Regions from separate parts of the Corynebacterium sp. MSK006 genome, predicted to be linked through region 2. Evidence: riboswitches for the same ligand, from Rfam matches in the RefSeq annotation. Region 2 holds a riboswitch; each other region holds the start of a gene.
The links. A riboswitch is a leader RNA that binds a small molecule or an ion and turns the genes downstream of it on or off. The one in region 2 is predicted to bind thiamine pyrophosphate.
Positions count from the first base shown of each region.

Region 1: linked by a shared signal. The riboswitch ahead of QQA02_RS10020 (3-oxoacyl-ACP reductase) and the one ahead of QQA02_RS10370 (bifunctional hydroxymethylpyrimidine kinase/phosphomethylpyrimidine kinase) in region 2 are both predicted to bind thiamine pyrophosphate.
Region 3: linked by a shared signal. The riboswitch ahead of QQA02_RS11005 (ECF transporter S component) and the one ahead of QQA02_RS10370 (bifunctional hydroxymethylpyrimidine kinase/phosphomethylpyrimidine kinase) in region 2 are both predicted to bind thiamine pyrophosphate.

Region 1 is NZ_JASPJZ010000019.1:22,568-32,680, forward strand. Features, by position in the region: gene QQA02_RS09970 (LCP family protein) at 1-212, shown strand, start outside; gene QQA02_RS09975 (TIGR03089 family protein) at 228-899, shown strand; gene QQA02_RS09980 (ABC transporter ATP-binding protein) at 929-1,960, shown strand; gene QQA02_RS09985 (ABC transporter substrate-binding protein) at 2,193-3,467, shown strand; gene QQA02_RS09990 (carbohydrate ABC transporter permease) at 3,669-4,727, shown strand; gene QQA02_RS09995 (carbohydrate ABC transporter permease) at 4,724-5,557, shown strand; gene QQA02_RS10000 (hypothetical protein) at 5,710-5,865, shown strand; gene QQA02_RS10005 (putative endonuclease domain-containing protein) at 6,135-6,755, opposite strand; gene QQA02_RS10010 (hypothetical protein) at 6,861-7,235, opposite strand; gene QQA02_RS10015 (hypothetical protein) at 7,422-8,237, shown strand; TPP riboswitch at 8,334-8,435, shown strand; partial or broken gene QQA02_RS10020 (3-oxoacyl-ACP reductase) at 8,443-8,988, shown strand; gene QQA02_RS10025 (YdcF family protein) at 9,046-9,525, opposite strand; gene purE (5-(carboxyamino)imidazole ribonucleotide mutase) at 9,536-10,036, opposite strand.
Region 2 is NZ_JASPJZ010000020.1:40,193-50,305, reverse strand. Features, by position in the region: gene QQA02_RS10380 (SAM-dependent methyltransferase) at 1-1,087, opposite strand, end outside; gene QQA02_RS10375 (NAD(P)/FAD-dependent oxidoreductase) at 1,224-2,624, shown strand; TPP riboswitch at 2,658-2,751, shown strand; gene QQA02_RS10370 (bifunctional hydroxymethylpyrimidine kinase/phosphomethylpyrimidine kinase) at 2,788-4,353, shown strand; gene QQA02_RS10365 (pyruvate formate lyase family protein) at 4,614-6,725, shown strand; gene grcA2 (autonomous glycyl radical cofactor GrcA2) at 6,779-7,030, shown strand; gene pflA (pyruvate formate-lyase-activating protein) at 7,071-7,946, shown strand; gene QQA02_RS10350 (class I SAM-dependent methyltransferase) at 7,943-8,527, opposite strand; gene QQA02_RS10345 (magnesium and cobalt transport protein CorA) at 8,576-9,646, shown strand; gene QQA02_RS10340 (DeoR/GlpR family DNA-binding transcription regulator) at 9,650-10,113, opposite strand, start outside.
Region 3 is NZ_JASPJZ010000024.1:3,120-13,232, reverse strand. Features, by position in the region: gene QQA02_RS11010 (ABC transporter ATP-binding protein) at 1-1,269, opposite strand, end outside; gene QQA02_RS11005 (ECF transporter S component) at 1,266-1,931, opposite strand; TPP riboswitch at 1,930-2,040, opposite strand; gene QQA02_RS11000 (patatin-like phospholipase family protein) at 2,093-2,956, shown strand; gene QQA02_RS10995 (BCCT family transporter) at 3,015-5,090, opposite strand; gene lplB (lipoate-protein ligase small subunit) at 5,209-6,291, shown strand; gene QQA02_RS10985 (mismatch-specific DNA-glycosylase) at 6,303-6,932, shown strand; gene selB (selenocysteine-specific translation elongation factor) at 7,017-8,786, opposite strand; gene selA (L-seryl-tRNA(Sec) selenium transferase) at 8,787-10,113, opposite strand, start outside.

The sequences.
Region 1 (10,113 bases), on a different contig from region 2:
GCGGGCTGCCCGTGACCGTCAACGAGGGCCTGGACGCCGACACCCTGGTCGTGGTCACCCACGACGACTACGCCGGCCCCCAGGGCGACCAGATGGCCGAGGCGCCCAGCGGCGACGGCTCGGTGGGCCAGCCCGGCGCCGACTTCGGCACCGAGCCCGAGGCCTCCCCCGAGATCGACGCCGGCGGCGACGGTCCGCGCTGCGTGAACTGACCTACCATCGGGTGCATGGAACTGCTGCGCCACCTCCTCGACGCCGACCCCGCCGGCCCGCGCCTGACCGTCTACGACGAGCACACCGGCGCCCGCCTCGACTTCTCCGCGACCACCCTGGACAACTGGGCGGCCAAGGTCGCCACCATGCTGCTCGAGGAGCTCGACCTCGACGCCGACTCCCGCATCCTCATCGACCTGCCCGTCGGCTGGCAGGCCGCCGCGATCGCCCTCGGCGCGATGGCCGCCGGCGTGGACCACACCCTGGACCCCGGCGCGCCCGCGGCCGGGCCCGACGACCTGGACGTCGTCTTCACCTCCCCCGAACGCGCCGGCGACCACCCCGGCCCCGACCTGGTGCTGGTCACCGACGACCCCTTCGGCCGCGGCGTGGCCGAGACCGGCGGCACCCTGCCGCCCGGGGCGGTCGACTTCGGGCCGACCGTGCGCTTCTACCCCGACGTCTTCCCCGCCCCGACGATGAGCCTGGCCGACCTGGCCGAGAGCACCGACATCCCCGCCGGCGCCCGCGTGCTGGCCACCGGCTGGACCGACGACGCCTCCTTCACCCGCCAGGTCCTCGAGCCGCTGGCCGTCGGCGGCTCGACGGTGGTCGTCTCCGGCTTCGCCGAGGCCGCCCGCCTCGACGCGATCGCGGAGGCCGAGAAGGTCACTCTGCGCCTCTGAGGCGGCGCACGCTGCTAGCCTGAGGTGCCATGGCACCGGTCACCTACGACAACGTCACCGTCCGCTACCCCGGGGCGGACCGCCCCTCGGTCACCGACTTCGACCTGGAGATCGCCGACGGCGAGTTCCTGGTGCTCGTCGGTCCCTCCGGCTGCGGCAAGTCGACCACGCTGCGCGCCCTGGCCGGCCTCGAGCCGGTCGAGTCCGGACGCATCCTCATCGGCGACGACGACGTCACCGACTCCGACCCGGCCGCCCGCGACGTGGCCATGGTCTTCCAGAACTACGCGCTCTACCCGCACCTGTCGGTGCGCAAGAACATGTCCTTCGCCCTGGACCTGCGCAAGGTGCCCCGCGACGAGGCCGACGCCCGGGTGGCCGAGGCCGCCGAGATCCTGGGGCTGACCGACTTTCTGGACCGCAAGCCCAAGGACCTCTCCGGCGGCCAGCGCCAGCGCGTGGCCATGGGCCGGGCGATCGTGCGCAACCCGCGGGTCTTCCTCATGGACGAGCCGCTGAGCAACCTCGACGCCAAGCTGCGTGTGTCCACCCGCTCCGAGATCGCCGCCCTGCAGCGGCGGCTGGGAGTGACCACCGTCTACGTCACCCACGACCAGGTCGAGGCGATGACGATGGGCGACCGGGTGGCCGTGCTCGACCGCGGCGTGCTCCAGCAGGTCGCCCCGCCGCGCGAGCTCTACCGCGACCCGGTCAACCTCTTCGTCGCCGGCTTCATCGGCTCGCCGTCGATGAACCTCTTCCACGACGACGTCCCCGGCGCCGGCGACGTCACCTTCGGCGTGCGCCCCGAGCACATGCGCCTGCTCGGGCAGGGCGAGGCCTGCCCGGCCGGCTTCCGCGAGCTGAGCGGGCCGGTCGACATCGTCGAGGAGCTCGGCGCCGAGTCCTACGTCTACGCCCACCGCGACGGCGGGCGCCTGGTCGCCCGGCTCCTCGACGCCCCCGCCCCCGAGCGCGGCGCCGAGGTGCGCATGGCCTACGACCCGGCCGCCGCGCTGCGCTTCGGACCGGACGGGTTGCGGGCTGACGCCCGCAACTAGTTGGGTCGGCGCCCGCCACCGGGGAAAGAGCGGGCGTGCGCAACCACGCGCGGGCGGTGGGGCCGGGCGCGGCGTCGGCAAGCAAACCCTGAAAGTCGGGCCGCATAGTTCCTGAATGGGACCTGTCTTTCCCCTCTCACGGGGGTAATTTGCGCCGTAGCGTGCCGCCCGGGGTTGCCTCGCAATTAACTTGGGGTTCACCGCGCATCCACGACTGAAAGGTTCCGAAACCATGCGCTTCACCTCTCTGCGCCGCGTCGGCGCCGTCCTCGCCGCCACCGCCGTGGCCGGCGCCACCCTCACCGCGTGCGGCTCCGACGGCTCCTCCTCCGCCCCCGAGGCCGAGAACACCGACGGCCGTGGCCCCATCACCTTCGCGATGGGCAAGAACGACACCGACAAGATCATCCCGATCATCGACCGGTGGAACAAGGAGCACCCGGACGAGGAGGTCACCCTCTCCGAGCTCGCCGGCGAGGCCGACGCCCAGCGTGAGACCCTCGTGCAGTCCCTGCAGGCCGGCAACACCGACTACGACGTGATGGCCCTCGACGTCGTGTGGACCGCCCAGTTCGCCGCCAACCAGTGGCTCGCCCCGCTGACCGGCGACCTCGAGGTCGACACCTCCGAGCTGCTCGACGCCACCGTCGAGTCCGCCACCTACAACGACACCCTGTACGCGCTGCCGCAGAACACCAACGGCCAGCTACTCTTCCGCAACACCGAGATCATCCCGGAGGCGCCCACCGACTGGGCCAGCCTCAAGGAGTCCTGCAAGCAGGCCGAGGAGGCCCAGGTCGACTGCCTGACCCTGCAGCTCAAGCAGTACGAGGGCCTGACCGTCAACACCGCCGGGTTCATGGCCGGCTGGGGCGGCTCCGTGCTCGAGGACGACGGCAAGACCCCGGCCGTCGACTCCGACGCCTCGAAGGAGGGCCTGCAGGCCCTGGTCGACGGCTACGAGGACGGCACCGTGGCCAAGGACTCCACCGCCGCCACCGAGGAGGAGACCAACCTGGCCTTCACCGAGGGCAAGACCGCCTACGCGGTGAACTGGCCGTACATGTACGCCAACTCCGAGGAGGACGGCTCCGCCGTCGCCGGCAAGGTCGAGGTCCAGCCCCTGGTGGGCAAGGACGGCGTGGGTGTGTCCACCCTCGGCGGCTACAACAACGGCATCAACATCAACTCCGATTACAAGGCCACCGCCCGCGACTTCATCGAGTTCGTCGTCAGCGAGGAGAGCCAGCGCTCCTTCGCCGAGGCCTCCTTCCCGCCGGTGCTCGCCTCCATTTACGACGACCAGGAGCTCATCGCCGAGCAGCCCTACCTGCCGGCGCTCAAGGAGTCGCTGGAGAACGCCAAGCCGCGCCCGGTCAGCCCGTTCTACGACGCCATCTCGAAGGCCATCCAGGACAACGCCTACGCCGCCGTCAACGGTGACGCCGACGTGGACAAGGCCACCGCGGACATGAAGGCCGCGATCGAGAACGCCTCGGCGGAGTAACCCAGCGTGTCCGGGTCGACAGCCGTACCGCACGGTGGCGGGGACGGTGCCGGCGGGACCGCGGGTTCCGCCCGCGCCGCAGGTGGGGTGACCACCGCGGAGCGCCCCTCCCCCACCGGAACCCGTAAGTCCGGCCGGACCGGCGCGCGCCGCCAGGCGCGCGTCCAGGCGCGCAACGCCGCCTGGCTGATCGCCCCGGCCATGATCGTGCTGGCCGTGGTCATCGGCTACCCGATCGTGCGCGCGGTCTGGCTGTCGTTCCAGGCCGACAAGGGGCTCGACCCCGAGACCGGCCTGTTCACCGAGGGCGGCTTCGCCGGCCTCGACCACTACTTCTACTGGCTGACCCAGCGCTGCTCCGCCGGGGTCTGCCCGCCCGGCGTCATCGCCACCGACTTCTGGCCGGCGGTGCGCATCACTCTGTTCTTCACCGTGGTCACCGTGGCCCTCGAGACGGTCCTCGGCGTGATCATGGCGCTGGTGATGAACCGCGAGTTCCGCGGCCGCGGTCTGGTCCGCGCCGCCGTGCTCGTGCCCTGGGCGATCCCCACGGCCGTCACGGCCAAGCTCTGGCAGTTCATGTTCGCCCCCGACGGCGTGGTCAACGCGACGCTGGGCACCGACATCGCCTGGACCACCGACCCGTGGGCCGCACGCACCGCCGTGATCATCGCCGACGTCTGGAAGACCACGCCGTTCATGGCGCTGCTCATCCTCGCCGGCCTGCAGATGATCCCCAAGGAGCTCTACGAGGCCGCCCGCGTCGACGGTGCCTCGGCCTGGCAGCGCTTCACCCGCATCACCTTGCCGCTGGTGCGCCCGGCGCTGATGGTGGCCGTGCTTTTCCGCACCCTCGACGCGCTGCGCATGTACGACCTGCCGGTGATCATGATCTCCGGGTCCTCGAACTCGCCGACCGCCACGGTCTCCCAGCTGGTGGTCGAGGACATGCGCCAGGGCCACTTCAACTCGGCCTCCGCGCTGTCCACCCTGATCTTCCTGCTCATCTTCGCCGTGGCGTTCGTCATGATCCGCTTCCTCGGCGCGGACGTCTCCGGCACCCGCAACCTGCCCGGCGGCAAAAGCCGGGCCCGGGGCCTGCGCGGGCTGCGCGAGCACTTCGGCCGCGGGCGTGCGGGGTCCGCCGGGGTCGGAGCGCGCGGCGGTGACGCCACGCGCGACGGTGACGCGATGCGCGACGGCGACCCACGCGACGTCGGCAATCGAGGCGACCACGACGTGGAAGGCGGTGCGCGATGAGCAAGACGCGTTCGTTCATCGGCAACTACCTGGGCCTGATCTTCATTCTGATCTGGGGGCTCGCGCCCTTCTACTGGATGGTCGTCACCGCGCTGCGCGACCCGTCGCACACGTTCGACACCACCCCGTGGCCCACGCACGTCACGCTGGACAACTTCCGCGATGCGCTGGCCACGGACAAGGGCAACGACTTTTTGGGCGCGATCGGCAACTCGCTGCTGATCTCTGCGACGACGACCGCGCTGGCCGTGGCCGTGGGCGTGTTCACCGCCTACGCGTTGGCCCGGCTGGACTTCTCCGGCAAGGGCATCGTCACCGGCATCGTCCTGGCCGCCTCGATGTTCCCCGGCATCGCGCTGGTCACCCCGCTCTTCCAGCTCTTCGGTGACCTCGGGTGGATCGGCACCTACCAGGCGCTGATCATCCCGAACATCTCCTTCGCGCTGCCGCTGACCGTCTACACGCTGGTCTCCTTCTTCCGCACCCTGCCCTGGGAGCTCGAGGAGGCCGCGCGCGTCGACGGCGCCAGCCGCGGGCAGGCCTTCCGTAAGGTGCTGCTGCCGCTGGCCGCCCCGGCGCTGTTCACCACGGCGATCCTGGCGTTCATCGCGACCTGGAACGAGTTCATGCTCGCCCGCCAGCTGTCCACGACCGACACCGAGCCGGTGACCGTGGCGATCGCGCGCTTCTCGGGCCCGAGCGCCTTCGAGTACCCGTACACCTCGATCATGGCCGCCGGCGCGCTGGTCACGATCCCGCTGGTGATCATGGTGCTGTTCTTCCAGCGCCGGATCGTCTCCGGGCTGACCGCGGGCGGGGTCAAGGCGTGAGTTCGGAGGATCAGGCCGGGGGCGGGGATGCGTCCGGGGGCGGGCCCGGCTCCCGTCCCGGGTCGAGCGCTGGGTCTGGTCCTGGGGCGGGCCCCGGGCCTGGCCCGGGCGCGTCCGAGAGCCGGCGGCGGGCCCTGGTCTGGGACACCGCCTTGGGCTTCGTCGGGTTCCTGACCGCGCTGGCTGTCCTGCAGGCCGTGCTCAACGTCTTCCGGGCCGATCCCGCGATCTGGCCCGGGCTCTTCGCGCTGGTGATGGTGCTGGCGACCTGGCTGGTCTGGAAGGGCCGGGCGCGGTACTCCGACTGAGGGAGCGGGCGCCCGGTCGGGGCGGAATCGAGGTTGCGCTGAGGCTGGATCGGGCCCCGAACCGGGCCCAGACCGCGGCTGGGCCGGCCTGCGCGGGGGCTTTTACCGGGTCCCGGTCGGTAAAGCTGATTTGGCCTCCACAAAACCCCAGGTCGCAGGATCGGCCAAAATTGGTTACCGACCCGCGGTCGGTAAATCCGCACCGCACATGGCCGACCAGAGACCGAAAACCGGTGTCCCGGCCCCACCGCTCCCCTACCGGAGCCCGTTCATCCGACCTGCCGGGCCCGAATCCGGTCGATGTAGCCGGCCAGATCCGGCAACCACCTCTCGGGCTCATGGAGCATGCCGGCGGTGAGCACGATGACCGTCCAACCGGCGCTCTGGATCTCGTGGCGGCGGGCGAAGTCCTTGTCGCGTTGGCGGCGTTTCAGGTGGTGCTCGCCGTCGTAGAAGTTCGCGATCTTCAGCTCCGCGCAGCCGACGTCGGCGACCGAGATCAACCGGTCGCTCACCCGGATCTTCAACTGCGTCGTCCAGGTGCAGTCCTTCCCCTTGAACACGGTGACGGCCTGGAGCCTGGTCGTGGTCTCGGGCACCGACTCCGCACCGGCATCAGCCAACCGCAGCACCGAATCGAGCCTGCCGGCGGCGATGAACGGACTCGCGCACGCGCGGAACTCCTCGGGACCGATCTGCCACACATGCATGAACCGGTCCGCGACCTGCACCGCACGCACCAGGTCCGGATCCAGACCGGGTACCTCCGGCACAGGCCAGCGATGGGTTCCGAGCAGGGCTGACCGGATGCAGTGCAGGGCGGTCATCATCGGCGGCGCAACCCTGACCTGCAGGTCCCACAGCGTGGTCGACCACGTCAGCCCCGTCATGTCCCGCCGCAGGAGCGTGGGCTCGAGGCTGTGTCGGGCCACCCGCTTGTCGCCGCCCCGGTTGAAGAGGACGGTGTCGGCCGAGTCGCTGAACTCGGGTACGCCTCAGAGCATCGCGGCGCTCCACACCGCGGCGACCGCGCGCGGGCGGATGGACAGGTGGGCGTAGATCCGGTCGACGGCGGGGACCCAGTACTTGATCCGGCGCGGATGGGCCTCGCCCTGCGACATCACCAACTTGTCGTTGCGGGCGGACTCGGCCGGGACGCACAGGTCCGGGGAGGCGAGCCGGAAACGTCGGGCAAACTCCTCCGCTGGCTCCGACGGATACACCGTCGTCTGGAAGGCAGCCTCCACGACCTTGCCGCGACACGGCACAGGCGCCTGCCGGTGCAGGTCATCTCCCTGCAGGTGGTGGGACAGGCGCCTGTCAATCTCGGTGCCGCGGTAATCCACGACGACGGTCCTCTCGTTCGGCATACTCGTCTCAACCTGTTGGACCGACCGGACCGGTCAATCGGTTCCCGGAACACCCCGGACCCCACAGGAAACATCTGCCCCAGGGGTAACCACACCCCCGTTGACAGATCAGGCGCACATTCATAATCCAGCACGCTATTATCTTGCTCTAAGCCCTTTGTCGCGCCACACAACAGGATTCTGAACATGAAGTTCCGCATGAACCGCAAGTCCGCCATCGCGGTGTTCACCGCCGCCGCGACCGCCTCCACCCTGCTCACCGCCCCGCAGGCCAACGCCGCCGAGGTGACCTACCACAAGGACGCCCAGCGCTGCACGATCGTCTACGACCAGGCCGATCACGACCGCTACGCCGAGCTCGAGGGCAAGCGCTTCCAGGCCCAGGCCGACGTCTTCTACGACGCCGTTCCAGGCCTCGAGGAGATCGTCCGCCCCGCCGCCGAGCAGGGCCGTCTAACCCTCCGCGCCGGGGACTTCGGCAAGGCCAATGACCTGGTCAAGGAAAACGGCTACAGCGATCCGTGGACCATTGTGCCGACCGCCGCCCTACGCCTGCAGCGCGAGGCGAACAAGGAGCACACGTCCTCCCTGGAGAAGGGCGAGTGGGGCGTGGACAAGACCAACATCGCCCTGGAGCTGACCGGCCTCAGCGACGCCCTCAAGGGCAACATCGAGGACTTCAACGCCACGGTCAACACCACCGACAAGACGCTGCAGAACCGCCTGGTCGTCGCCTACCGCACCGCGACCGTCGAGCTCGACGGCCCGCGCAAGGACGCCCTGCGCAAGTGCGCCTCCGCCGGCGCGGACGACGACGCCATCCTCAGCGCCGCGAGCATCTCCTCCGGCGACGAAAACAGCAAGCTCAACGAGGGCCTCGAGCAGGCCAAGAAGATCGGCATCGGCGTCGGCGTCGGCGCCGCCCTCTTCGCGCTGCTGATGCTCATCGGCTCCTTCTCCCCGGTCTGGTACCCGGAGCTGCAGAAGGCCATGAACCGCTAACCGGCTCCTGAAACGTCGGCCACGGCCGGCGGCCACCGGCGGCACCCGCACCCACCCCGACCCCACCGCCGAAGCTGTGACGACGCTAACTTCGGGTCCAGTGACACGGGGTGCTTTCCCCTTAGGGGGAAGGCTGAGATGGCACCCGTCGAACCTGATCCAGTCAATACTGGCGAAGGGATGTCCGGTCCTCGCACGCGGGCGACGCGCCCACGAGCACTTCGACGCCCCGGTGACCACCGTGGTCAACAACGCCCTGGTCGACTTCTCCTTCGACGGCGACGCCCGCCCGAAGGCCGAGGACATCACCGCCGGGCGTTTCGACGCCCAGTTCTCCGGCGCCGTCCACGGTGCGCTCAACACCATCCAGCTGGCCGTGCCCGACTTCGAGAAGGCCGGCTTCGGCCGCGTGGTCAACATCGGCACCGACCTCTTCCAGGCCCCCTCGGTGCCCTACCACGACTACACCGCCGCCAAGGCCGCGCTGCTGTCGCTGACGCGCACCTTCTGCAAGGACCTCGGCCCGAAGCACGTGACCGTCAACATGGTCTCCGGCGGCCTGCTGCGCACCACCGACGCCTCGGCGGTCACCCCGGAGGAGGTCTTCGACATGATCGCCGCCGGCACCCCGCTGGGCTCGGTGACCACCCCCGAGGAGTTCGCCGACACCGCCGTCTTCTTCGCCTCGCCGCTATCGCGCGCGGTGACCGGCCAGAACCTGCTGGTCGACGGTGGGCTAGTGATGGGCTGACGAGCCGACGCACCGGGCCAGCGGGCGCCCCGGACCCGCTGCGCAGGTAGTGCGGCGTCAGCGCCCGAGGCGGGCGAGGATACGCCGCCAGGCGATGCGCGTGGCCGAGTGCGGCAGCGCGAGCACCTCGCGCAGGTAGGTGTCCCGGCGCTGGGCCTTGGGCGTGGGCGCCGGGATCACCTCGACGGGGATGCCCAGGTGCCAGGCCCACAGGCGGGCGCGGCGGGCGTGGTAGTTGCTCGTGACCACGATGAAGCCGCCGGCGTCCGGGAAGAGCCGGCGGGCGTGCTCGAGGTTTTCGTTGGTGGAGGTCGCCAGCGGCTCGGCGACGATGCGCGCCGGATCGACCCCGGCCTGGCGCAGGTCGCGGGCCATGACGTCGGACTCGCCGCGCCCGGAGACCACGACGGGCACGCCGGGGTGCTCAGCAGCCACCGCGGCGGCGATGCGCAGGCGGGCGGCCAGCACAGGCTGGGCCCGGCCGCCGTCGGTCTTGGAGCCGAGCACCAGGATCGGCCACTGCGTCGCCCGGCTCACGCGGTCCCGCTCACTCGCCGAGCAGCCGCTTCTTCAGCGCGGCGTCCTTGTCCAGCACGCCGTCGGCCATCTCCTGCTGGTAGGCCTCCATCTTCTCGGCCAGCGCGGGGTCGCCGGCGCCGAGGATGCGCACGGCCAGCAGCCCCGCGTTCTTCGCCCCGTCGACGGAGACGGTGGCCACCGGCACGCCGCCGGGCATCTGGACGATAGACAGCAGCGAGTCCAGCCCGTCGAGGTTCTTCAGCGCGCGCGGGATGCCGATCACCGGCAGCGGGGTCGCGGCGGCGACCATGCCGGGCAGGTGGGCGGCGCCGCCGGCGCAGGCGAGGATGACCTTGAGCCCGCGCTCGCGGGCGGTCTTGGCGTACTCGAGCATGCGGTCCGGGGTGCGGTGGGCGGAGACGACCCCGACCTCGAAGGGCACGCCGAACTGGGCGAGCACCTCGGCGGCGGGCTGGACGGTGTCCCAGTCGGAGTCCGAGCCCATGATCAGGCCGACGACAGGTTGCATGGTGAAGGTTCCTTCCTTCGGGGTTCAGCGGTCAGTTTCGGGGGGGGGGCAGGTTCCGGTGGCCGGGCGCGCGGGCT
Region 2 (10,113 bases):
GACGCTCGGCGAGGACGCGCAGCGCCGAGCCGCGATCGAAGCGTCGGTAGAGGTCGGTCAGCAGCGGGTAATCGAGCGCGGGCCACAGGTAGGCGCGCAGCGGGTCGAGCGCGCGGCGGGCCGTCGCCGTGGTCTTGTCGGTGGCCACCACGGTCTGCATGGCCAGGCGCCCGCCGGGGGCGAGCAGGTGGTCGACGGCGGTGAGGAAGGCCGGGCGGTCCCTGGCGGAGAGCTGCTCGTAGCGCTCGACGGAGACGACGGCGTCGTAGCGGCCGCGCCAGCCGACGGGCACGGCGGAGTCGATGAGCTCGGTGGCCACGGAGTCACGCACGCCGGCCAGGGTGAGCTGCTCGACGGTGGCCTCGAGGTGGGCGCGGTCGGCGGTGAGCGTGTCGACGGTCGCGCGGCGCTCGGCGGCGGCGACGGCGAGCGTCGAGCCGGTGCCCGGGTACTCCAGCAGATGGGTGCCGGGGTGGCAGTCCACGGCGTCGAGCAGGAGCTCGAGCGCGCCGCGCTGGGCGGGGCCGAGGTCCGGGCGGGCGACGTCGACGGGCGCGGAGTGCTCGGTGACGTCGACGAAGTGGCGGGCGGGCTCGTCGCCGTGCCCGGCGCCGCGCACGAAGGACTCCACGGCGGTGCGCACGGTCGTCGGCACCCCGGAGCTGAAGGCGCCCGCGGCGAAGGTGACCTGGTCGCCGGAGCTGAACTTGACCAGCTCGGCAGGCAGCTCGGCGCCCTGGTAGTCGCCGGGCTCGACGCGGGGGCGCGCGCCAACGGCCGGGCGGTAGCCGGCCGAGACCAGGGCGCGCAGGACGGACGAGAGGTCGTCGGCGCGCCACTCCCCCGCCATAAAGGACTCGGCCAGCCCCAGCCAGCCGGAGGCGCCCAGGCGGGCGAAGAGCTCCTCGTGCTCGACGACGAGGTCCGGGGAGCCGGCGGGGTCGAGGGAGAGGCCGGCCTTCGCGCAGGCGTCGGCGAAGCGCGCCTCCGCGCGGCGGGCCCGGATGCGGGCGGCGGTGCCGACGGGGACGCGGGCGACCCCGGGCCAGCGGCCGGGGTCGATGCTCTCGAGATGCTCGCTCGTCATGACGTGTCAGAGGTTACCCGGCGAGAGGCCCGCCACGCGTCCGGCGCGCGCGTGTGACCCCACCGGGGTGTCGCGGGAGTGAGGTGGGTCTATCATTACGCCGTGCATGAAAGCTGAACCAGAGGAGCATTGCCGCATGACTGAACAGCCGTACCGCCCGGCCGGCGGCCGCCACCACGTCGTCATCATCGGATCGGGCTTCGGCGGCCTGTTCGCCACCCGCGAGCTCGATGGGGCGAACGTGGACGTGACCTTGATCGACCGGAACAACCACCACCTGTTCCAGCCGCTGCTCTACCAGGTGGCCACGGGCATCCTGGCCTCCGGCGAGATCGCGCCGCAGACCCGCCAGATCCTGGCGAAGCAGGACAACGCCTCGGTGGTCGAGGGCGAGGTCGTCGACGTCGACACCGAGAAGCAGACCGTGACCACCGTGCTCGGCGACTACCGCCGCACCTACGAGTACGACTCCCTGATCGTCGCCGCCGGCGCCGGTCAGTCCTACTTCGGCAACGACCACTTCGCCGAGTTCGCCCCGGGTATGAAGACCATCGACGACGCCCTCGAGATCCGCGCCCGCGTGGCCGGTGCCTTCGAGCGCGCCGAGCAGACCGACGACCCGGCCGAGCGCGAACGCCTGCTGACCTTCGTCGTCGTCGGCGCGGGCCCGACCGGCGTGGAGCTGGCCGGCCAGCTCGCCGAGATGGCCCACCGCACCCTGGCGGGCGCCTACCGCAACTTCTCGCCGAACTCCGCGAAGATCGTGCTGCTCGACGGCGCGCCCCAGGTGCTGCCGCCCTTCGGCAAGCGCCTCGGCCGCAAGGCCCAGCGCCAGCTCGAGCGCCTCGGCGTCGAGGTCAAGCTCAACGCCATGGTCAACAACGTCGACGAGAACTCGGTGACCTACCACTCCGGCGACGCCGACCACACCATCGAGACCTACACCAAGATCTGGTCCGCCGGCGTGGCCGCCTCCCCGCTGGGCAAGCTCATCGCGGACCAGGCGGGCGCCGACGTCGACCGCGACGGTCGCGTGCAGGTCAACGACGACCTGACTGTGGGCGACCTGGACAACGTCTTCGTCGTCGGCGACATGATGGGCAAGGACCGCCTGCCGGGCGTGGCCCAGGTGGCCATGCAGGGCGGCGAGTACGCCGCCGAGCAGATCGCCGCCGAGGCCGCGGGCCGCGACAAGTCCGCCCGCGAGCCCTTCGAGTACTTCGACAAGGGCTCGATGGCCACCGTCTCCCGCTTCTCCGCCGTGGTGAAGATGGGCAACGTCGAGGTCGCCGGCTTCATCGGCTGGGTCCTGTGGCTGGCGGTGCACGTGATGTACCTCGTCGGCTTCCGCAACCGCTTCGTCGCGGCCTTCTCCTGGGGCCTCAACGCGATCTCGCGGCACCGCTGGAACCTGGCGACCACCTCGCAGCAGATGCACGGGCGCACCGCCCTGCGAAAGCTGACCGAGCTGTTCGACCCGAAGGACACGGACAGCCCCATCGAGGTGCGCGACTCCGCGCAGTACCCGAACCTCTGACCCGGAGGGACGTTGTGCGCTGCTAGGGTGGCGTCCAAGACAACGGGGTGCCCCGCCAGGGGCTGAGAACACACCCGTGGAACCTGCTCTAGCTCGCACTAGCGGAGGGATTGTCTCCTCGACGCGCGCGGGCCGGGGCCTTCGATTAGGAAGGACACCGCCCATGGCCAGCACACAGATCCCCACCGTCCTCGCGATCGCGGGGACGGACCCCACCGGGGGCGCGGGACTCCAGGCCGACATCAAGGCGATCAGCGAGACCGGGGCGTTCCCGCTGAGCGTGGTGACCTCGCTGGTCGCCCAGAACACCTGCGGCGTGCGCGAGGTGCACACCCCGCCGGTCGAGTTTCTCCTCGCCCAGCTCGACGCCGTCTTCGACGACGTGCGCGTCGACGCCGTCAAGATCGGCATGCTCGGCACCGCCGAGGTCACCGAGGCCGTGACGGACTACCTGGACGCCCACCCCGTCAAGACGCTGGTGCTCGACCCCGTCATGGTGGCCACCAGCGGCGACCGCCTGCTCGACTCCGCGGCCGAGGCCGCACTGCGCGAGCTGTGCCGCCGCGCCACCGTGATCACCCCCAACCTTCCCGAGCTGGCCGTCCTGGCCGGGGAGCCCGAGGCGCAGGACCTCGACGCCGCCGCCGCGCAGGGGGCGAGGTTGGCCGCCGAGCTGGGCTGCGCGGTCGTCGTCAAGGGCGGGCACCTCAGTGAGGAGCGCGCCGACAACGTCTGGGTCTCCCCCGACGGCGCCACCCACCCCGCGCCCACGGCGCGGGTGGCCACGCGCAACACGCACGGCACCGGCTGCTCGCTGTCCTCCGCGCTGGCCGGGCGCCTGGCCGCCGGCGACGAGCCCGCGGCCGCCCTGGCCTGGGCGACCGGCTGGCTGGCCGAGGCCATCGGCTACGCCGACGCACTCGGCATCGGCACCGGCAACGGGCCCGTCGACCACACGCACCGCTCGCGGCGCCTGGCCGCCGCGGCGTCGACCACGCCGTGGCCGGAGCCAGCCGCCGTCCCGGAGGTGCTCGAGACCCCGGAGGACCTCGACGCGCTGGCCGCAGAGGGACTCGAGGCGCGCATCGCCGCCGTCGGTCCCTGGACCGCCGCGCTGTGGCGGGCCGCCGCCGGGGTGGCCGAGGCCGCGACCACCGGCGAGTTCGTGCGCCGGCTCACGGGCGGCTCGCTGGCCGAGGCCCAATTCGACTTCTACCTGCACCAGGACAAGCTCTACCTGGACGACTACTCCGAGGCGCTGGCCGAGGTGGGCACGCGCACCCCCACGGGCGAGGACCGGCTGGCCTGGTTCCACGACGCCGCGGAGACCATCGAGACCGAGGCCGCGCTGCACCGCGCCTGGTTCCCCGAGGGCGGCGCCGACGCCGAGGACCCCTCCCCCGTCACGCTCGGCTACACCAGCTTCCTGCGCGCCACCGTGCGCTCCGAGGAGCCGTGCGTCGGCGCCGCCGCCGTGCTGCCCTGCTACTGGCTCTACTCGGAGATCGGGCTGCGCATGGCCGACCACATCCGCGCCGACCACCCCTACCGCGCCTGGCTGGAGACCTACTCCGACGAGGGCTTCATCACGCAGACGAAGGCCGCCATGGCCCGCGTCGAACGCGCCCTGGCCGCGGGCTCCCCGCGCGGGCGCGCGCGGGCCGTGCGCGCCTTCCTGAACTCCTGCCACTGGGAGCGGGAGTTCTTCGACCAGGCGTCCCGAGCCTGACCTGCGGCGACGCACGGCGGTGTGAGGTGGGAAAGTCACCGCAGGCAAAATGACGTGTCGCGCCTTAAGGTCCGACCATTGCGGTGTACACTGAGCTGTGGTAATCACCCGCACCGCCAGTGCGGCCGTGAGCCCGCGGGTCAGAGTCCCGCGGAAGAGACTGCATAGGCAATCTGATTGACACGCGCGGGAGCGTGAACACCCCGTCTGGCCACCGTCACACCCGGCCCACGCCCTCGCCCGGAAGGATGTGTGCCCACGTGACCACCACGACCGCCCCGGACGAGACGTCCTCCGCCTGGGCCGGCTTCACCGCCGGCGACTGGCAGGACGAGATCGACGTCCGGGACTTCATCCAGCGCAACTACACCCCCTACGACGGTGACGCCGGTTTCCTGGCCGGGCCCACCGACAAGACCCGCAGGGTGTGGGACCACCTCGAGGAGAAGTACCTCTCCGTCGAGCGTGAGCGCCGCGTCTACGACGTCGACACGAAGACCCCGGCGGACATCGACGCCTTCCCCGCCGGCTACATCTCCGAGGACGACGACGTGGTCGTCGGCCTGCAGACCGACGTCCCGCTCAAGCGCGCCATGATGCCCTTCGGCGGCTGGCGCATGGTGCAGACGGCGATCAAGGAGGCCGGCAAGGAGGTCGACCCGGACGTCCGGGAGATCTTCACCCGCTACCGCAAGACCCACAACGACGCGGTCTTCGACATCTACACCCCGCGCATCCGCGCCGCGCGCTCCTCGCACATCGTCACCGGTCTGCCGGACGCCTACGGCCGCGGCCGCATCATCGGCGACTACCGCCGCGTCGCGCTCTACGGCGTGGACCGGCTCATCGAGGAGAAGCAGCGCGCCAAGGACTCCGTGGCCGACAAGCCCTTCTCCGAGCACTGGGCGCGCTACCGCGAGGAGCACGCGGAGCAGATCAAGGCGCTCAAGAAGCTCAAGCACATGGCGGAGATGTACGGCTTCGACATCTCCGGGCCGGCGACCACGGCCCAGGAGGCCGTGCAGTGGACCTACTTCGCCTACCTCGGCGCCGTGAAGTCCCAGGACGGCGCGGCCATGTCGATCGGGCGCCTGTCCGCCTTCTTCGACATCTACTTCGAGCGTGACCTGGCCGCCGGCCGGATCACCGAGGAGGACGCCCAGGAGATCATCGACGCGCTGGTGATCAAGCTGCGCATCGTGCGCTTCCTGCGCACCGAGGACTACGACCAGATCTTCTCCGGCGACCCGTACTGGGCCACCTGGTCCGACGCCGGCTTCACCGAGGACGGCCGCAACCAGGTCACCAAGACCTCCTTCCGCCTGCTGCAGACCCTGCGCAACCTGGGCCCCGCCCCGGAGCCGAACATCACCGTCTTCTGGGACCCGGAGCTGCCGGAGGGCTACAAGGAGTTCTGCGCGGCGATCTCCATCGAGACCTCCGCGATCCAGTACGAGTCCGACAGGCAGATCCGCGAGCAGTGGGGCGACGACGCCGCCATCGCCTGCTGCGTCTCGCCTATGCGGGTGGGCAAGCAGATGCAGTTCTTCGGCGCCCGCGTCAACGCCGCCAAGGCGCTGCTCTACGCGATGAACGGCGGCCGCGACGAGGCCACCGGCAAGCAGGTCACCGAGGAGGGCCTCTTCTCCCCCATCACCACCGAGGGCCCGCTCGACTTCGACGAGGTCTGGCAGAAGTACGAGGAGATGCTCGACTGGGTGGTGGGCACCTACGTCGAGGCGCTCAACATCATCCACTACTGCCACGACCGTTACGCCTACGAGGCCGTCGAGATGGCGCTGCACGACTCCGACATCGTGCGCACGATGGGCTGCGGCATCGCCGGCCTGTCGATCGTCGCCGACTCGCTGTCCGCCATCAGGTACGCGAAGGTCACCCCGGTGCGTGACGAGACCGGCCTGATCGTCGACTACGTCACCGAGGGCGACTTCCCCGTCTACGGCAACGACGACGACCGCGCCGACGACATCGCCGCGACCGTGGTCTACACCGTCATGGAGAAGATCCGCCAGATCCCGCTCTACCGCGACGCGATCCCGACCCAGTCGGTGCTGACGATCACCTCGAACGTCGTCTACGGCAAGGCCACCGGCGCCTTCCCGTCCGGCCACGAGGCCGGCGCCCCGTTCGCGCCGGGCGCGAACCCGGAGAACGGCCTCGACAACCACGGCATGGTCGCCTCGATGCTGTCGGTGGGCAAGCTCAACTACGAGGACGCCCTCGACGGCATCTCGCTGACCAACACCATCACCCCCGCCGGCCTCGGCCGCAACCGCGAGGAGCAGGTCAACAACCTGGTCGGCGTGCTCGACGCGGGCTTCGTGATGAACCCCGAGCGGTGCGCGAACTGACTTCCCCGTCCCCTGATCCCCTCAACCACCCCGCATCCCTGAAGGAGCCAACCATGACCGCCCCCACCTTCGACGAGCGCCAGGCCGCGATGAAGGCCGCCCGCACCGAGGCCAACCAGGACGCCGGCCTCTACCACGCCAACATCAACGTCCTCGACGAGTCGACCCTGACCGACGCGATGGAGCACCCGGAGAACTACCCGAACCTGACGGTGCGTGTCTCCGGCTACGCCGTCAACTTCGTCAAGCTCACCGAGGAACAGCAGCGCGACGTCATCTCGCGCACCTTCCACCACTCCAGCTAGACAGCACCGCTGGCAGCAGCCCAGCTAGAAAGGCCTTCCCGTGGCCAACGACGGCATCTCCGGAGTCGTCTCCCTCGAACCCGAGGCGGGCGAGCGGGTCCGCGGCGCGGCCGCCGGGCTCGGCGTGGGCCTCGAACTGCCCGAGAGCGAGATGGACCGCGCCCAGCTCCTGGAGGCCCGGCGCACCGGCGAGGTCGCGCTGGTCCACTCCTGGGAGCTGGTCACGGCCGTCGATGGGCCGGGCACCCGCCTGACCGTCTTCCTCTCCGGCTGCCCGCTGCGCTGCCTGTACTGCCACAACCCGGACACGATGCAGATGCGCACGGGCACCCTGGAGTCGATCGACGACATGGTGCGCAAGGTGCTGCGTTACAAGGCGGTCTTCCGCGCCTCCGGCGGCGGGCTGACGATCTCGGGCGGCGAGCCGCTCTTCCAGATCGCCTTCACCCGCCGGCTGCTCGCCGAGGTGCACGCCGCCGGGGTGCACACCTGCGTGGACACCTCCGGTTTCCTCGGCGCGCGCCTGCGCGACGAGGACCTCGCCAACGTCGACCACGTGCTGCTCGACGTGAAGTCCGGCGACCCGGAGACCTACCGCAAGGTCACCGGCCGCGACCTGGCCCCCACCATCGCCTTCGGCGACCGGCTGGCGCGGCTGGGCACGACGGTCTGGGTGCGCTTCGTGCTCGTGCCGGGGCTGACCGACGACCCCGACAACGTCGCCGAGGCGGCCGACATCGTCGCCCGCTGGGACAACGTCGAGCGCGTCGAGGTCCTGCCCTTCCACAACATGGGCGCGGACAAGTGGCACGAGCTCGACCTGCACTACACCCTCGACGGCGTCAGCCCGCCGAGCGAGGAGTCGCTGGCGGCGACCCGGGAGATCTTCCGCTCCCGGGGCCTGACGGTCTTCTAGCGGCGCGCGAGTATCGCGACCAGGAACCCCGACATCGGGGTGTACGGGTCGAGCTGCCAGGACTCGTAGGCGTTCTGCAGCTCGAAGCCCGCGCGCGCGGCGGTGTCCAGGAAGTCCGGCGCCGCCCAGCCGCGGTTGAGCCCGAAGCCGACGAGGAAGCGCCCGCCGGGGCGCAGGGAACGGGCGATGTTGGCCAGCGCCGGCTCGCGGCCCTCCTCGGAGAGGAAGCCCATCACGTTGCCGGCGGAGACCGCCACGTCGAAGTTCCCCTCGGGGATCTCGTCGGTCTCGAGGTCGCCGACCTCGAAGCGCACGTCCGGGAAGTCCTTGCGCGCGTAGCCGATGAGCACCGGGTCGACGTCCGTGCCCACCACGTGGTGGCCGCGGGCGGCCAGGTAGCCGGCCACGCGCCCCGTGCCGCAGCCGGCGTCGAGGATGCGCGCGCCGCGGTCGGCCACGGCGTCGACCAGTCGCGCCTCCCCGTCGATGTCCCGGCCCTCGGCGACGAAGTTGCGCCAGCGGGCCGCGTAGTTCTCCGAGTGCATCGGGTTGGCCTCGGTGATCTGCTTCCAGGTAGCCATGGGCGCTAAGTTTAGTGCTGTCCTGTCCGCCCCGCCCAGGAGGTGCCCGTGCCCAGCGACCGCCGCCCCACCCGCCTGCCCCGGTTCACCACCCGGAGCCCCCGGCCGGCCGGCCCGCCGGTGCCCGCCCAGCGCGCCGTGTCCCACTGCCGCGTCTTCCGCGACGGAAAGCGGGTGGCCGGCGAGTTCACCCCGGCGAGGGCGCGCGCGGAGGTCTCCGAGCGCGGCGGCTTCGTCTGGCTGGCCCTCCAGGAGCCGGACGAGACGCAGATGCAGCAGGTCGCCTCCGAGTTCGGCATCGACGAGCTGATCGTCGAGGACGCCGTCGCCGCCCACCAGCGGCCGAAGGCGGAGCGCTACGACGACCAGCTCTTCCTCGTCGTGCGCCCGGTCGTCTACGCCCGCGCCGAGGACGTCGCCGACTCCCGCGACATCATCTCCACCGCCGAGATCCAGACGGTCATCGGCCGCGACTTCGTGCTCACCGTGCACCACGGCCCCGAGGTGCCGGGGCTCTCGCGCCGCCTCGACGGGGACCTCGAGCTCAACGACCCCTCGCCGCTGTCGCTGGTGTGGGCGCTGACCGACCACGTCGTCGAGCTCGACCGGCAGATCATGGACCGCCTCGAGGACGCCGTCGACCGCCTCGAGGAGGAGGTCTTCGCCCCGGTGCGCAACACCACTATCGAACCGGTCTACCAGTTCAAACGAGAGGTCCTCGAAGCCCGCCACGCGGTCACCCCCTTCACCTCGGCGCTCAAACTGCTCATCCAGAACAACCGCGACCTGATGGACAAGCAGCAGCGCTCCTACTTCCGCGACGTGCTCGACAACACCCAGATCGCCGCCGACTCCACGATGGCGCTCGACGAGCGGCTCTCCGCGCTCATCGACGCCGGCACGGCGAAGGTGAGCATGCAGCAGAACCAGGACATGCGCCGGCTCTCCGCGCTGGTCGGCATGGTCACGGTGCCGACCCTGATCGCGGGCATCTACGGCATGAACTTCGACGACATGCCGGAGCTGCACTGGACCTTCGGCTACCCGCTGGCCCTCGGCCTGATGGCCCTGTCGGTCGCGGTGATCTACTGGTACTGCAAGCGCTCCGGCTGGCTCTGAGAACTACCCGGCGACGTGCAGGCGCACGCCCGCGCCCTCGCACCAGGAGACGAGCTCGGGGTCGGCGGCCTCGGTGACGATGTCGTCGACCACACCGAGCGGGACCAGGAACGAGAAGTCCACCTGGCCGACCTTGCTCGAGTCGCAGGCGACGACGACGCGCCGCGCCGAGCCTATGACCTGCTTCTTCAGCTCGCCCTCGTTGACGTCGCTGACGGTGATGCCCTCGGCGGTGATCCCGGAGATCCCGACGAAGGCGACGTCCACGGTGAAGCGCTCGAGGTTCTCCAGCGCGATCGGCCCGACCACGGACTCGCCGACGCTGTGGTAGCGCCCGCCGAGCAGCGTGTGCCGGATCTGGCCGCGCGGGCCGAGGATCTGCACCACGGGCACGGAGTTGGTCACCACGTTGAGGTAGGTGTCCGGCAGCTCCTCGGCGACCATCGTCGTGGTGGTGCCGGCGTCGA
Region 3 (10,113 bases), on a different contig from region 2:
GGCGACCGTCACCCCCTTGTCGGTCAGCTCGCGCAGCATCTCGACCAGGCGGGCGAAGGTGCGCGGGTCCTGGCCGTAGGTCGGCTCGTCGAGAAGCAGCACCTGCGGGGCGGCGGCCAGCGCGGTGGCCACCGACAGGCGGCGCTTCTCCCCGCCGGAGAGCGTGAAGGGGTTCGCCGCGCGCAGGTGCGTCAGGCCCAGGGCGTCCATGAGCTCCTCGGCGCGGGCGTCGGCCGCCGCGTCGTCGAGGCCGGCCACGCGGGGGCCGACGGCGAGCTCCTCGGCGACGCTGCGCGCGACGAACTGGTGCTCGGGGTCCTGGAAGACGGTGCCGATGCGGCGGGCCAGCGCGGCCGAGCGCCAGGTGTGCGGGGCGCCCTCGACGCCGCGCAGGCGCACCTCGCCGCGCCGGGGCCGGTCGAGGCCGCCCAGGGCGAGCAGCAGCGAGGTCTTGCCGGCGCCGTTGGGGCCGGTGATCACGGTCGAGCAGGCCTCCGGAAGCGCGACGTCCGGGGCCGCGCCCGCGCGGGTGACCAGGCCGCGGCCGGTGAGCACCGGCTCGGCCTGGGCGCGCCCGGGACGCGCCGCGGGCAGCTCGGGGCGGCCGGGCAGCTCGGCGGCGGTGATCTCGCGGACGCCGCCGCCGGCCTTCGGGGCGGCCAGGTGCAGGAAGCGGGAGGCCAGCGGGGCCCACAGCTCGGTGCGGTGCTCGGCGACGATGAGGCCGGCGCCGGTCTCGGCGCACACGCGCTTGACGGCGGCGGCGACGTCGCGGGCGCCCTGCGGGTCGAGGTTGGCCGTCGGCTCGTCGAGCAGCAGGGTGTGCGCGCCCATGGCGATCACGCCGGCGAGTGCGAGGCGCTGCTTCTGCCCGCCGGAGAGCCGGGAGGTCGGGTGGTCCAGCGGCAGGTCGAGGCCGACCAGGTCCAGGGCGCGGCGCACCCGCGGCCAGATCTGGTCCGGGGCCACGCCGAGGTTCTCGCAGCCGAAGGCGACGTCGTCGCCCACGCGCGAGGCGATGACCTGGCTCTCCGGGTCCTGCAGGACCAGCCCGACGGTGCCGTCGGTGTCGATGGTGCCCGTGCGTTCGCCCTCGTCGGCGCCGCCGAGGACCCCGGCGACCGCGGCGAGCAGCGTGGACTTGCCGGCCCCGGAGTCGCCGGTGAGCAGCACGCGCTCGCCGTCGGCGACGTCGAGGTCGACGTGCTCGAGGGCGGGGGTGCTGCGGGTGGCGTGCCGGTAGCCGAAGTCGCGGGCGACGACGCTCACGCGCGGACCTCGCGGCCGGCGGCGAAGCGGTCCAGCGCACCGGTGCGCGCCAGCGCGCGGACCAGGGCGTGGCCGAGCAGGCCCGCGAGGACGGCGCCGGAGACGATCACGCAGCCGGCGTAGATGAGGTTGTACTCCAGGGTCTTGGCCAGGTTGGCCGCGGTGAACAGCTCCAGGACGATCGCGCCGACACCGGCGCCCGCGCCGGCCAGGGCGGCCGAGACCGGCCCGAAGCGGCGGTAGGCGAAGGCGGCGAAGATCAGCTCGGCGCCCAGGCCCTGGGCCAGGCCGGAGTAGACGGTGCCGATGCCCCACTGGTTGCCCAGGGTGGCCGAGACGACCGCGGCGAGCACCTCGACGAACAGCGCGGCGCCGGGCTTGCGGATGACCAGGCCGCCGACGGTGCCGCCGAGCAGCCAGATGCCGATGGCGATGCCGCCCAGACCCGGGGTCAGCGCGTCCATGGTGGTCGTCCAGGCGTAGCCGACGGAGTTCCACACCCAGAAGATCAGGCCGCAGGTCACGCCGAGCACGGCGGCGACGATGATGTCGACCACGCGCCAGTTCAGGCGGCCGGGGGTGTTGTTCTTCCTGTCCCGCTCGTTCTTGTTCTGGGCAGGCTGGACGGGCGCCGCGTTCGCGGCAGGCGTGTTTTCACGCATGGCGGATTCGATCCTTTCCTCGCGCCGGTGCTAACCGGATCAGGTTCTACGGTTCGCCGGGCCTTACCGGCATCTCAGCCCCTGCTTCCGGGGCTCCCGCGGATGACGCGTGTCACAGTAGCAGACCCCCACAAACCGCCCGTCCGTTAGGCTGGACCGCCGTGAGTCTGAATGCACCGACGACGGCGCTCGTCCTGGAGGGCGGCGGCATGCGAGGGGTCTACACCGCCGGGGTGCTCGACGTGCTGCTGGCCAACGACGTGCGGGTCGGCTGGGTCGGCGGCATCTCCGCCGGGGCGACCAACACCGTCGCCTACCTCGACGGCGACCGCGAGCAGCTGCACCGCAACTTCGTCGAGGCCGCCCAGGAGCCCGAGTTCGCCGGCCTGAGCTGGTTCCTGCGCGGCAAGGGGTTCTTCCACTCGGAGTACATCTACGCCGCCGACCGCTTCCCCGAGCGCCCGCGCCCGGAGATCCCCTTCCGCATCGGCGCGGTCGACGCGCAGAGCGGCGAGCACGTCTACTGGTCGGCCGAGGACGTCGACGGCATGGTCGACCTCTTCCACCGGGTGCGCGCCTCCTCCTCGCTGCCGGTGATCATGCCGCCCACCGAGATCGACGGGCGTGAGTACGTCGACGGAGCGCTCGGGCCCTCCGGCGGCATCCCCGTCGACGCCGCCGAGACCGACGGCTTCGAGCGTTTTCTGGTGATCCTGACCCGTCCCCCGGGGTTCGTGCGCCCGCCACTGGGGCACCCCCGGGCGATCCGCGCGCTGCTGCGGCGCCGCCCGGCCGTCGCCGAGCAGCTGCTGACCCGCCACGAGCGCTACAACGCGACGATGGCGCACCTGCGCGAGCTCGAGGCGGCCGGCCGGGCCTACCTCTTCGCGCCCGAGGGCGAGCTGGTCTCCTCCCGGGAGCTCGACGAGGCGCGCCTGAGCGCCGCCTTCGACTCGGCGCGCGCCCAGGCCGAGCGCGAGTGGCCGGCCATCGCCGAGTTCCTCGCCCGCGGCGAGGGCGCTTGAGACGGCGACGGCGCCGGTGGCGGAGACCGCCCCGGCGCCGCGCGCGCACTGAAGTGCGCTAGGCCTTCGATTCCCCGTCCGAGGAGCCGTCGGTTTCCGCGGAACCGTCGGCGGGCTCGTCGGCGGCACCGTCCGAGCCGGCCGCGCCGTCCGCGCCGACCGCACCGGCCACGGTCCCCTCCCCCTCCTCGGGGTCCCAGCTGCCGTCGGTGGCGGCGGAGTCGTTGACCTCCTCGAGGTACTCGCCGGTCTCGTAGTCGTAGCCGACGCGGTTGCCCTCCTCGTCGGTGCGCGCGTACCACTCGGTGTACTCGGCGGCCGTGGAGTCGAAGGCGGCACCGGCGGCGTAGTCCTCGTCGGCGGTGCCCTCGACCGAGAGCGTCCAGTTGTCGCCGTAGTCGCGCACGCCGTGCAGCACGGCACCGGCCAGCGCCTCCTCGCCGAAGCGCTGCCGCAGCGCCAGCGGGTCGCCGCGCAGCTCGCGCAGCAGGGCGAGCATCATCAGGATGAGGATCACCGCGAAGGGCAGGGCGGTCACGGTGACGAAGTTCTGCAGGCCCTGCAGCGCGTTCTCGTTGCCGGCCAGCAGAATCACCGCGGCGATGCCGGCCATGCACACCGCCCAGAAGGCGGTGACCACGCGGTTGGGGCTGGGGTTGCCGCGCTGGCTGAACTGGGAGTTGACCAGCGAGGCCGAGTCGGCGGTGGTGATGAAGAAGACGGCGAGCATGACCAGCACGATCGGCGCGACGATCTGGGCGCCGGGCAGGTGGTCGAGCACGATGAAGAAGATCTCCTCGGCCGGCGGCATGTTGGCCGGGTCGTTGCCGGGCACGATGTCGCCGCTCTCGCGCTGCAGCCAGATGGCGGTGCCGCCGAGGATGGTGAACGCCAGGATGATGATGCTGCCGGGAATGAACAGCACGCCGAGGACGAACTCGCGGATCGTGCGGCCCTTGGAGATCTTGGCCACAAAGACGCCGACGAACGGAGACCAGGAGACCCACCAGGCCCAGTAGAAGGTGGTCCAGCCGGAGAGGAACTCCTGCATGTCCTCGCCCTGGCCCATGTTCGCCGAGAGCGCCTCGGGCAGGGAACCGACGTAGTCGACGACCACGGCCGGGATCATGTTGGCCAAGAAGGCCGTCGGCCCGACGACGAAGAAGAAGATCGCCAGGCCCAGGGCCAGCACGAGGTTGATGTTTGAGAGCCACCGGATGCCCTTGGCGACCCCGGAGGTCGCCGAGGCGATGGTGCCGCAGGTCAGCACGACGATGATGACCAGCGCGACGGTGTTGCCGGTGGTCGACCAGCCGGTGACCAGCTGGAAGCCGGTGCCGATCTGCAGGGCACCCAGGCCCAGGGAGGCGGCGGTGCCGAAGAGCGTGGCGATGATCGCCAGCCCGTCGATGACGCGCGCGGGCCAGGAGTCGGTGTCCTTGTTGCCGAAGAGCGGGGTGAGGATCGAGCTCATCAGCGGCACGCGCCCGCGCCGGTAGGAGACGTAGGCGACGGCCAGGCCGACGACGGCGTAGATCGCCCAGGCGTTGACGCCCCAGTGCAGGGCGGACTGCGCCAGCGCGCCGATGACGGCCTCCTGCGTCGCCGGCTCGTAGGCGCCGGGCCTCGGGCTCAGGTAGTGCGACATCGGCTCGAAGGGACCGAAGAAGATGATGGCGATGCCGATGCCGGCGGCAAACAGCATCGCCGCCCAGGACAGGGTGGAGTACTCGGGTTTCTCGTCGTCGAGGCCGAGCGGGATCTTGCCGAAGCGCGAGAACGCCAGGCACAGCAGCACGATGGCCATGCCGATGGCGACCACGGTGAAGATCCAGCCGAGGTTGACCATCAGCCAGTCGAGCGCGGCGCTGGAGACCTCGAAGACGTTCATCGGGGCGATGATGCCCCAGGCGACGAAGGCGATGATCAGCCCGCCGACGGTGAGCACGATGGGCCGGTCGACGCGGTAGCGGATCTTCTGGTCGTCGACCGAGACACCCGGCACCAGCGCCGGGTGGATGCTGTGCGGGTAGGTCACCTCGCGGAGGAACCGGCGGGCGCGCTCGACGTTGCGGTCCGTGCGCGGCCGGTCCTCCCCGGGCCTGTCCTTCCCTGAGGCGGGTGAGGCTTTCAACTCCACGGAATCGTCCTTTCACTCGGCGGTCAAAATGACGTGAAGCTCATTTGAGGTTACGCGCGGCCGGGCGCATATAACGGCGCGGGGCCCGCGCACCCACCTATGGTGGAGAGGCATGTCCGACGTTTCACCGAACACATCCCGAAGTCACCACTTCGAGCGCAAGGTCCCCGGCGGCAAGCTCGTCGTCGTCGACGCCGTCGAGGACGGCGAGGCTATCACGGAGGTCTCCGTCTCCGGCGACTTCTTCCTCGAGCCCGAGGAGGCCTTCGGGGCGATTCACGACGCCCTGGTCGGCGCCCCGCTGTCCGAGGACACCGAGGCGTTGACGGCGCGCCTGGAGCGCGCGTTGGCGGGCATGGACGTGCAGTTGCACGGCTTCACGCTTCACGACGTCGCGCAGACCACCCGGCGCGCCGTGCTCGGCGCGCGCGACCTCACCGACTTCGACTGGACCGTCATCCGCGGCACGGTCCAGCCCAGCCCCGTCAACGTCGCCCTCGACCAGCTGCTGCTCGAGCAGGTCGCCGCGGGAGAGCGCGGCCCGACGCTGCGGTTCTGGGAGTGGGAGGACCGCGCCGTGGTCTTCGGCAGCTACCAGTCCTACGCCAACGAGCTGGACCAGCAGGGCGTCGACAAGCACGGGGTCACCCCGGTGCGCCGCATTTCCGGCGGCGGGGCGATGTTCATGGAGGGCGGCAACTGCGTCACCTACTCCCTCTACGTGCCCGAGGAGGCCGTGCGGGGCTTAAGCTACGAGGAGTCCTACCGCTACCTCGACCAGTGGGTGCTCGCCGGGCTGAAGTCGCTGGGTGTGGAAGCCTGGTACGTGCCGATCAACGACATCACCTCCACCGGCGGCAAGATCGGCGGCGCGGCGCAGAAGCGCGTGCGCGGGGCTGTGCTGCACCACACGACGATGAGCTACGACATCGACGCCGACAAGATGACCGAGGTGCTGCGCATCGGCAAGGTCAAGATCTCCGACAAGGGCATCCGCAGCGCCAAGAAGCGCGTCGACCCGCTGCGCCGGCAGACCGGCGTGCCGCGCGAGCAGGTCATCGACACCCTCATCGAGGCGTTCATGTCGCGCTACCCGTCCACCTTCGGTGAACTCGGCGAGGACGACCTCGCCGCGGCCCGCCGCCTGGTCGACGAGAAGTTCGGCACCGACGCCTGGACCCACCGCGTCCCGTGAGCGGCGCGACAGTGAAGGGAGCCCCGCGCCGCCCCTCCCCGCTCGGCGGGCGCCGGCCCACCCGTGCCGAACTCGACGACTTCTCCGGGATGCCCGACGGCGTCGACGACCTGATGCCGGCCGACCCCGATACGCCGGTCCGGCTGCTCATCGTCGGGATCAACCCGGGCCTGTGGACCGCGGCGGTCAACGCGCCGTTCGCCCGGCCTGGCAACCGCTTCTGGCCCTCGCTGACGGCTGCCGGGCTCGTCGACGGCGAGGTCGACGTGGCCGCGGGCATGTCCGGGGCGCAGGTCGAGGCGTTCCTCTCCCGAGGCCTGGCGCTGACGAACCTGGTGGCGCGTGCCACGGCGCGCGCCGACGAGCTGACCCGCGAGGAGCTGCGCGCCGGCGCCGACCGTCTGGTCGAGCGGGTGGCCCGAATGCGACCGCGGGCGGTGGCGATCGCCGGGATCACGGCCTTCCGCGACGCCTTCGGGCGGCGCAAGACGAAGATCGGCCGGCAGGACCCCTCAGGCATCGAGGGCTGGCCCGACGGCACTGCGCTGTGGGTGGTCCCGCAGCCCAGCGGGCTCAACGCGCACTACCAGATCCCGGATCTCGCGAGGATCTGGAAGGAGGTCTGGGCGGACACGGAGTAGATCCCTCCCCCGAGAACGGCGGCGATTTCTCTCCCCATGAACGGCGGCGATTTCTCTCCCCGTGAACGGCGGCGAAGCCGCCGTTCAGCGCAGGCGGCGGGCGTTGCCCTCGCGGCGGGTCAGCCCGAGGGTGTCCATGTGCTCGAGCAGCGGCACCGCGATGCGCCGGGTGGTGTCCAGCGCCTTGCGCGCCTGCGAGAGCGTGAAGGGCTCCGGCAGCCCGGCCAGGGCCTCGGCGGCGCGCGCCGGGGCGTCGGGAAGCAGGATCACGGAGCGGTCCGGCCCGATGCGGATGATCCGGCCCGCCTTCTCGGCGGCCGCCAGCTCGCGGGCGCCGAGGCGCAGGTCGGCCAGCTCGTCGGCCTCGGGGGCCCGGAAGGGCTCCTCACCCAGCCACTCCTCGATCTGGGCGACCGACTCCTCGGCCGCCCCCAGGTCCACCGTGCGGGCGGGGTCGACCACGCGCCCGTCGCGCAGGGCGAGCCCGGCGGCGGCCACCGCGGCGTCGAGAAGCCCGCCGGCGGGCAGGCCGAGCAGGTCGACGGCGGCCTTGCGCGCCACGCCCGGGTTCATCCGGTCGGCGCCGGCGACGGCCTCGCCGAGCTCCTTCGCCCAGCGCTTCAGCGAGCCGGAGTCGATCAGCCAGCCGTCACGGCGCTCCACCCCGGCGGGCGCCTCCCCCGGCACCCGCCAGCCCATCGTCTCCAGCGTCGCGGCGCGCACCGCCCCGCGGCGGGCGACCTCGGCGGCCAGGTTCAGGCCCGGCAGCTCGGCGGCGCGGCGGCGCGAGGCGCCGCGGCCGACAAGCTCCGGCGGGTCGACGTCGAGGACCTCCACGCCGGCGAGCACCGCGTGGTCGCCGGGGGCGCGCAGCACGAAGCGGTCGCCGCGGGTCAGCGGGAGCTTTCTCGGCAGGGTGAGCCGGGCGTGGGCGTCGTCGAGGCGGCGCAGCCCGGCGTTGAGCTCGGCGGTGCCTATGTGGGCGGCGACCTCGCGCGGGGCGTCGGCAAGCCCCTCGCCGGTGACCACGCCGACGTCGACGGTGTCGGTCAGCCACCAGGCCTCCGGGGTGAGCAGGGCGTCGCCGCGGTGGATGCCCGCGGCGTCCTCGCCGCGCAGGTTGACCGCCACCCGGTTGGTCGGCCCGACGCGGCCCTCCTGGACCTCCTCGGACTGCAGGCCGCGCACGGCGACCTCACGCGCGCCGTCGCGGGCGGCCAGCGTGAGCCGGTCGCCCTCGCTCAGCGTGCCGGCCGACAGCGTGCCGGTGACCACGGTGCCGGCGCCCTTGATGGTGAAGGAGCGGTCCAGCCACACGCGCACCCGGGCCTCCGGGTCGGTGGCCGGCAGCCCTGCGAGCACCTCGTCGAGGGCCGCGCGCATCTCGTCGAGGCCCTCACCGGTGACGGCGGAGACGGTGACCACCGGGGCGTCGGAAAGCTCCGTGGGCGCCAGGCGCTCGCGCACCCGGGCCCTCGTGGCGGCGATCTGCGCGGCGTCGGCGCGGTCGGCGCGGGTGAGCACGACCAGGCCGTGGCGTACACCGAGGGCGACGCAGGCGTCGAGGTGGTCGGTGGACTGCTGCTGCCAGCCCTCGTCGGCGGCGACGACGAAGACGACGACGTCGACGGGTGCCAGCCCGGAGAGCATGTTGGCCAGGAAGCGCTCGTGGCCGGGCACGTCGACGAAGGCGACGTCGCGGCCCGAGGGCAGGGTGGCCCACACGAAGCCGAGGTCGATGGTCAGGCCGCGGCGGCGCTCCTCCTCCCAGCGGTCCGGCTGCATGCCGGTCAGCGCCTGGACGAGGGTGGACTTGCCGTGGTCGACGTGACCGGCGGTGGCGACGACGTACACTCAGGCCTCCCTCGCGGTCACTCGGGCGGCGCGCACGGCGGAGGCGAGCTCCGCGTCGTGCCCGGCGGGCACGCAGCGCGGGTCGATGAGGACCGCGCCCTCGTGCACGCGGGCGAGCACGGCCGGATCCCCGGCGCGCAGCGCGGCGGCCAGCTCCTCCGGGGACTCGGTGATACGCACCGCCCAGCCGGGCAGCGGCACCCCGGGCGCTCCCCCGCCGCCGACGCGGCCGTCGTGGGCGACGACCTCGCCGCCGACCTCCGCGGCCAGCGCCTCGGCGCGCCCGCGCAGCGTCCCGGGGTCGGCGTGGAGGTAGTCGACGACCGGGACGTCGGAGCCGGCGACGGTGGCCTCAAGCGCCGCGAAGCGCAGCTTGTCCATGCGCAGCGCCCGGTAGAGGGGGTGACGGCGCAGGCGCGCGATCGCCTCGGCCCTGCCGAGCAGCACGCCGGCCTGCGGGCCGCCGAGCAGCTTGTCGCCGGAGGCGATGACCACGTCGGCGCCCTGGCGCAGCGCCGTGTCGACGTCCGGCTCGTCCGGGATCGCGGGGTCGGGGGTCAAGAGCCCCGAGCCGACGTCGGCGATGAGCGCCAGGTCGTGCTCGTCGGCGATGCGGCGCAGCTCGGGCAGGTCGACCCCGGCGGTGAAGCCCTCCACCCGGTAGTTGGAGGGGTGGACCTTGAGGATGGCGCGCGCGTCCGGGCGGGCGGCCGCGGCGGCGTAGTCGGCGGGGTGGGTGCGGTTGGTCGCCCCGATCTCGTGCAGGCTCACGTGCGCGGACTCGATGAGCTCGGGAAGCCGGAAGCCGGCGCCGATCTCGATGAGCTCGCCGCGCGAGATGGCCGCCTCTCCCCCGCCGGCCAGCGCGGCGCACGAGAGCAGCAGGCCGGCCGCGCCGTTGTTGACCACCACGGCGTCCTCGGCGGCCGGGCAGGCCGCCAGCAGCGCGGCGACGGTGGCGGCCCCGCGCTTGCCGGCGCGCCGGCCGGTGGACAGGTCGAGCTCGACGTCGACGTAGCCGGCGGCGCGCTGCAGGGCCTCGAGCGCCGGTGCCGAGAGCGGCGCGCGGCCGAGGTTGGTGTGCACGACCACGCCGGTGGCGTTGAGCACCGGGTGCATGGAGGTGGTGTCCAGGGACTCCAGCCGTTCAGCCAGCGCCTCCTCGGCGCGTCCGGGGTCGAGTGCGCCGGTGCGCACCGCCTGCTGGATCTCGCGGACCTTCGCGCGCACCACGGTCTCGCGGTGGACGGAAAGCGCCGCCCGGGCGGCGGGGCCCGCCAGCAGGGCGTCGGTGCGTGGCACGCGCCGACGCGGGTCGGTACCGCCG